2 regions of the Sediminicurvatus halobius genome follow, and region 2 is predicted to be linked to the other one. Evidence: predicted binding sites of a transcription regulator. Region 2 holds the regulator's gene; the other holds the start of a gene.
What was found. The regulator sigma-54, encoded in region 2, starts transcription at its own class of promoters, with help from an activator protein. The targets are predictions, from matches to a motif close to TGGCANGNTNCNTGCTT.
Positions count from the first base shown of each region.

Region 1: LMH63_RS18120 (DUF4168 domain-containing protein) is a predicted target of sigma-54. The motif match lies at 2,241-2,257, and genes of this name have one in related genera.

Region 1 covers NZ_CP086615.1:3,889,988-3,893,300, forward strand. The annotation lists gene LMH63_RS18110 (ParA family protein) at 10-768, opposite strand; gene LMH63_RS18115 (CHAD domain-containing protein) at 765-1,667, opposite strand; gene LMH63_RS18120 (DUF4168 domain-containing protein) at 1,790-2,173, opposite strand; gene LMH63_RS18125 (PAS domain S-box protein) at 2,456-3,313, opposite strand, start outside.
Region 2 covers NZ_CP086615.1:901,541-904,853, forward strand. The annotation lists gene LMH63_RS04105 (hypothetical protein) at 1-20, opposite strand, end outside; gene ptsN (PTS IIA-like nitrogen regulatory protein PtsN) at 17-487, opposite strand; gene hpf (ribosome hibernation-promoting factor, HPF/YfiA family) at 558-884, opposite strand; gene LMH63_RS04120 (RNA polymerase factor sigma-54) at 905-2,377, opposite strand; gene lptB (LPS export ABC transporter ATP-binding protein) at 2,525-3,265, opposite strand; gene lptA (lipopolysaccharide transport periplasmic protein LptA) at 3,262-3,313, opposite strand, start outside.

The DNA of each region.
Region 1 (3,313 bases), 1.2 Mb from region 2:
GGCTAGCCCTCAGGCGCGGCCGTCGATGCCGGTGCGCCGCGCGAGCGCCCGCCAGAGGCCGGCGTAGGCGTGGCTGACGGCGGCCCGTGGGGCGAAGTGGCCGAGGGGCGCGCGTTGCACGCTCATCTGCTCCACCTGGGAGGCGTAGGGGATCCAGGCCCGCAGGCAGTCCTCCAGGCCCTCTGGCGGGTGATCGCTCCAGGCGCGGTGCAGCCCGCGCCGGCGGTCCACCATGGAGAGGAAGGGCAGCAGCTTGCCGCGGCCGTAGCGGCCGCGGTCGAAGTGCCCGCGCATCTGCAGCCAGGCGTTGCGCGCGAGCGGGGTGGGAATCACCGGCACGAGGACCGTATCGGCGAGACGCACCACGGCCTCCGCCAGGCGCGAGAAGCTGGGCGGGCAGTCGAGCACCAGCAGGCCGGCGGTCTCCGAGAGCGGCTGCACCATGCGGCGCAGACGCTCGGCGCCGTCGCTGCCCTTGTCCAGCTCGCGGTCGAGATGGCGCAGGGAGGCGTCCGCCGGCAGCAGCTCCAGCGCCGGGAAGCGGGTCGGGCGGATCTCCCGGCCGAGGGGGCTCTTGCGCCCGAGGAGCTTGCGCGCCGGCTGGTCCAGCCCTGGCTCGACGCCGAGGCACCAGGTGGCGGCCCCCTGGGCGTCCAGATCCCAGAGCAGTGTCGGCAGGCCGCCGCGCGCCGCCTGCCAGGCCAGGTTCACCGCCGCCGCCGTCTTGCCGACGCCGCCCTTGAGGCTGTACACCGCGAGCACCTTCATGCGGCAGCCTCGCCCCGCCAGACCTGCCAGTAGACGCCGAGGCGGCGTGTGTAGGCACCGGGTTTCTCCGCGTAGAGCAGAGTGCCGAGGCGGGCAGCCTCGGCCTGGAGCCGGCTCTGCTGGCGGGCGATGGCCGCATGGACCGCCTCTCCGTCGCCTCCGCCCACCAGCACCGGCTCGGCGGCCAGCAAGGCGTCCAGCACCGCCAGGTCGTGGTCATCGCCGAGGGTGTCGGACAGCGCCTTCAGCGCCTGGCGCCGCGGCACCATCAGCGCGGGCCAGACCGGCTCCAGCAGCCGGGTGTGATACCAGAGATCCTTCACGCGCTTGCGCCACTCGTGGTGCGCCGCGACCCCGCCGCCGGCGAGGGCAAGGCGCATCTCCCGGCGCCCCTGGCGGTAGCTGCGCTCGAGGCCCGGTGACAGGGCGGCGAAGCCGCCACCATTCAGTGGCCAGCGGGCGATGCGCTCGCGTGCGGCCAGCAGCCCCTCGAGGGTGGCCGTGACCGGCGCCGTGTCGGTGACGCCGGCGGCATCATCGCGCCGGGCCAGCAGCCGCTCGCGCGTGTCCTGTGCAAGCCCGGCGTCGAGCTCCTGCCCCCGAGCGGCCACGAGCTTGTCCCATGATTCCACCACCGCCTGGGCGTCCCGGGCCGCCGACAGGCCCCGGGCGGTGTCGCGGTACCAGCGGTTCTCCACCGCGAAGCGGTCGCCGAGAGCGAAGCGCACGAGACGGAGCAAGGCGCGGATCTCCTTGATGCGCTTGCGCGCCTCGTGGATGCCCTCGTGGCGGGCCTCGCCGGTGGCCTGGAGGCGGCGGCGGGCATCGTCGATGCGCTCGCGTACCAGCCGGCGGACGCCGCCGGGGACACTCTCGCTGCGCTGGAAGCGGAACGCCAAGACACGACCTCCATGGGCGGCGGGAATCGCGGCTCAGGATGGCACAGCCGCGAACCGGTGAGATATGCGGGTTAAAAAAAAGGCGGCCCGGAGGCCGCCTGGGTGAGAGACGCGTGCCAGCGTCAGTTCATCATTTGCTGGATGCGCTCGGCGAGCTCGGTGTCGTTGGAGGCCGCGCGGGCGATCTGGCCGTACTCCTCGACACTGAGGCCGGTGTCGGTGACCGCCTCGACCATCTTCTCGTTGGCCTCTTCCTGCAGGCTCATGGCCTGCTCGCGACCCTCGGCCTCCTGCAGGCGCTGGGTGTAGTCGTCACGGACTTCCATGACCTCCCCGTGGGCCTCGGCGAAGCTCTCCAGCTGATCCTCGGAGAAGTCCGCCGCGCTCGGCGCCTCCTGCTGGGTCTCGGGCTGGGCCTGGGCGCCCTCGTCCTGGGCCCACAGCGGCATGGCGAGGCCGAGGCCGAGGATGAGGGCGGTGGCGACAGTCATGCGACGGAACTGCATAGGATCCTCCGTTGGCCGGTTCCGATAGTCCTGGCCCGCGCCTTTCGCGCAGGCCTCACTCCAGAGCAAGCAAACCGCGTGCCAGATGCTGCAGCCCGCGGCCGGAGGGGGGCTTCGCCGCGAATGGGCGAGCCGACAAACCGATATGTGCCTCGGCAACCGTGCCCCGCTGGCACATCCGGTCAGAGTGACACAGCGCCCCTGGCGCAGAGCCTACCTAGCCCGCATCTCTCACCGATTCGCGGCTGCGGGCGCGAATCGGTGAGAGATGCGGGCTAAGTCTCAGGCGTCGAGCACCTGGCGCACCCGCTCGGCCAGATCCTGCCGGCGATAGGGCTTGCCGAGCAGCTGGACGCCGGGGTCGAGTCGCCCCTGGTGGACGATGGCGTTCTCTGTGTAGCCGGAGGTGAACAGGACCTTCAGCCCCGGGCGCAACACCAGAGCCTGGTCGGCGAGCTCGCGGCCGTTCATGCCGCCGGGCATGACCACGTCAGTGAGCAGCAGGTCGACGTCGTCCCGCGCACGCAGCTGCTCCAGTGCCTCCGGGCCGGATGCGCTGCTGGTCACGCGATAGCCGAGACTGACCAGCTGCCCGCTCAGATACTCGCGCACGAGGTCGTCGTCCTCCACCACCAGGATGTGCTCGTGGCCGCCCGCCACGATCTCCACCTCGGGCGGTGCCTCTGCGGCCGCCTTCGCGTTCACCCGGGGGAAATACAGCTTGACCGTGGTGCCCTGGTCCGGCTCGCTGTAGATCTTGGCATGGCCGCCGGACTGCTTGACGAAGCCATAGACCATGCTGAGCCCGAGACCGCTGCCGCGGCCCACCTCCTTGGTGGTGAAGAACGGCTCGAAGGCCTGCTCCACCACCTCCGGCGACATGCCGGCGCCGGTGTCGCTGAAGGACACCTGCACATACTGGCCCGGGCGCAGCTCCTGGTGGTGCCGGGCGTATTCCGCGTCAAGCCGGGAATTGGCCGTCTCGATGGTGAGGTGGCCGCCGCCGGGCATGGCGTCGCGGGCATTGACGGCGAGGTTGAGCAGGGCGACCTCAAGCTGCCCGGGGTCGACCTCTGCCAGCCACAGACCACCGCCCCGAACCAGCTCGATGTCGATGCTCTCCGGCAGCGTCCGCCGCAG
Region 2 (3,313 bases):
ATGCCGAGGTGCACGATCATGAGCCGCTGCGGCTGTCCTGCCAGGCAAGCACCGTCTCGTAGAGCTCGGTCTCCGAGCCGCAGGTGCGCAACCGCTCGCAGAGATCCGGGTCGCTGAACATCTCGGCAAGGCGGGCAAGGATGCGCAGGTGTTCGTCGGTGGAGTGCTCGGGCACCAGCAGGGCGAACAGCAGATCCACCGGCTGGCGGTCGATGGCGTCGAAGTCCACCGGCTTGTCCAGCCGCAGCAGGGCGGCGGTGGCCTGATCGATGCCCGGGGCGCGGGCATGGGGCAGCGCCACGCCCTTGCCGAGCCCCGTGCTGCCGAGGCGCTCGCGGCTGATCAGGCTCTCGAAGACCGCGCGCGTCGACGGATCGGCGTCGTCGCCCGTGAGCAGCTCGCTCAGCAGCTCCAGGCAGCGCTTCTTGCTGGTGGCAGTGGCCCCGCAGCGGGTGCGCTCGGGTGCCAGCAGGTTGGCGATGTTCATGTCGACCCCGTGTCGCGGATGATGGCGGGGCGGCCGCCGGGCGCTTGGGTGCCCGGCGGCCGCCCCGCGCTCACGGCTCCAGTGTCTGGCCCACCGCGCCCTCGCTGCGATGGTGGTCGGTGCGCTTCTCCTTGTGCTTGACCACCTGGCGATCGAGCTTGTCGACCAGGGCGTCGATGGCGGCGTACATGTCCTCCTGGAGGGCGTCGGCGAACAGCTTGGCACCGCTAAGCGCCAGTGTGGCCTCGGCCTTCTTGGCCACCTTCTCCACGGTGAGGATCACGTGCACGTCCACCACGTTGTCGAAGTGCCGCTCGAGGCGCTGGAACTTCTCGTGGACATAGTCGCGCAGCGCATCGGTGATCTCCACGTGGTGGCCGGTGACGTCGATCTGCATAAGGCCCTCCTTCCTGGCGCTCAGGCCAGCCGCTTGCGTTCGGTGGACGAGGCGATGGCCATGGCCTCTCGGTACTTGGCCACCGTCCTGCGTGCCACGTTGATGCCCTCTTCGCGCAGGATCTCGGCGAGCCGCGAGTCGCTCAGCGGGCTCGCCGGATCCTCGTCGGCGACCAGGCGCCGGATGCGCGCGCGAATCGCCGTGGCGGAGCATTCGCCGCCGTCCACGGTCTGCACGTGACTGGAGAAGAAGTACTTGAACTCGAAGGTCCCGCGCGGGGTGTGCATGTACTTCTGGTTGGTGATGCGCGAGACCGTGGACTCGTGCATCTCGATGGTTTCGGCCACCTCGCGCAGCACCAGCGGCTGCATCGCCTCCTCGCCCTGCTCGAGGAAGCCCCGCTGGCGCTCGACGATGCACTCCGCCACCTTGAGCAGGGTGTCGTTGCGCGATCGCAGGCTCTTGATCAGCCATCGCGCCTCCTGCAGGTGCTGGCGCATGAGGCTGTTGTCGCGGCTGTTGTCGGCCCGGCGCACCAGGCTGGCGTAGTAGCTGTTCACCCGCAGCCGCGGGCAGGCGTCCGGGTTCACCTCCACCTGCCAGTCGCCGTTGACGCGGCGCACGAACACGTCCGGCACCACGTACTCGGTGCGCTCGGTGCTGAAGCGCGCGCCGGGGCGGGGGTCCAGGGTCTGCACCAGCGCCAGGGCCGCCTGCAGGGTCTCGAGGTCGAGCCGCATGCGGCGCTTGAGCTGGGCGAACTGGCGGCTGACCAGCAGCTCCAGGTGCTGGTCCACGAGCTCGCGGGCCGCCGCCAGATGGGGCGTGGCCGGGTCCAGCTGGTCCAGCTGCACCAGCAGCGCCTCGCGCACGTCCCGGGCCGCCACACCCACCGGGTCCAGCCGCTGCACCCGGGCCAGCACCGCCTGCAGGTCGTCCGGCTCCACCTCCAGCTCCGGCGGCAGGCCGGCGCCGATCTCCTCCAGCGGCTCGCCGAGGTAGCCGTCGTCGCGCACGGCGTCGACGATGGCCTCGGCGATGGCCATGTCCCGGGGCGAGATCGGAGCCATCTGCAGCTGCCAGATGAGGTAGTCGCGCAGGGATTCCTCGCCGCCGGACTGGTTCTCGAAGAGGTCGCGCTCGTCGTCGGAACCGGAGTGGCTGTAGGTGGTGCTGCCGTCGTAGACGTCCTCCCAGCTGGAGTCCACCGGGAGGTCCTCGGTGAGGCGCGCGGCATCCGGCTCCTCGCCGCCGAGATCCTGTTCCGTGCGGTCCGGTGCGGCCTCCGACGCCTCGGCCCCGTCCTCGTCGCGCTCCGCGGCCGCCTCGAGCTCCGCTTCCTCCGCGGCCTCGAGCATCAGGTTGGACTCCAGCGCCTGCTGGATCTCCATGCGCAGTTCGAGGGTCGGCAGCTGCAGCAGCCGGATGGCCTGCTGCAGCTGCGGGGTCATGGTGAGCTGTTGCCCGAGTCGGAGCTGTAGCGACTGCTTCATCGTCGTCAGTGGCCACCCGGGGAAGTGGAGTGCGTCGGGCGCCCCCCCGGCACCCTTTTGCTGTGCTTCATCGTAGTGCAATTCCCCCTGTCCGGAAACGGCAGGGTAACGCCGTCGGCATGAAACCTGCTAACGCCGGTCGGGCGCTCACAGCCGGAAATCCTCGCCGAGGTAGACGTCTCGCACCTGGCGGTCGGTCAGGATCGTGTCGGCATCGCCTTCAACGATGACCCGGCCGTCGGCGAGGATGCAGGCGCGATCCACCAGCCCCAGCGTCTCGCGCACGTTGTGGTCGGTGATGAGCACGCCGATGCCGCGGGCGGCGAGGTGGCGCACGATGGCCTTGATGTCCCCCACCGAGATCGGGTCGACGCCGGCAAAGGGCTCGTCGAGCAGGATGAACCGCGGCTCCGCGGCCAGGGCACGGGCGATCTCCACCCGCCGGCGCTCGCCCCCGGAGAGGCTGATGCCCTGCTGGTCGCGCAGATGGGCGACGTGGAATTCCTCCAGCAGCGCCTCCATGCGCTGGTGCCGCGCGCGGGCATCGAGCCCCGGGCGCGTCTCCAGGATGGCGAGCAGGTTGTCCGCCACCGAGAGCTTGCGGAAGACCGAGGCCTCCTGGGGCAGATAGCCGATGCCGAGGCGGGCGCGCTGGTGCATCGGGGCGGTGGTGAGGTCGCGGTCGTCCAGGCGGATGCTGCCGGCGTCCAGCGGGATCAGGCCCACGATCATGTAGAAGCTGGTGGTCTTGCCGGCGCCGTTGGGGCCGAGCAGGCCGACGATCTCGCCGCTCTCGAGATCGAGGCTGACGTCATCTACCACGCGCCGGCCGCGGAAGCGCTTGCTGAGGCCGCGGGCCTCCAGGCGGCTCGGCGCGGTGGCGCTCACCCGCCCTCCTCGCGCTCGGGGAAGACCGTCACCTCGATGCGGTCGTCG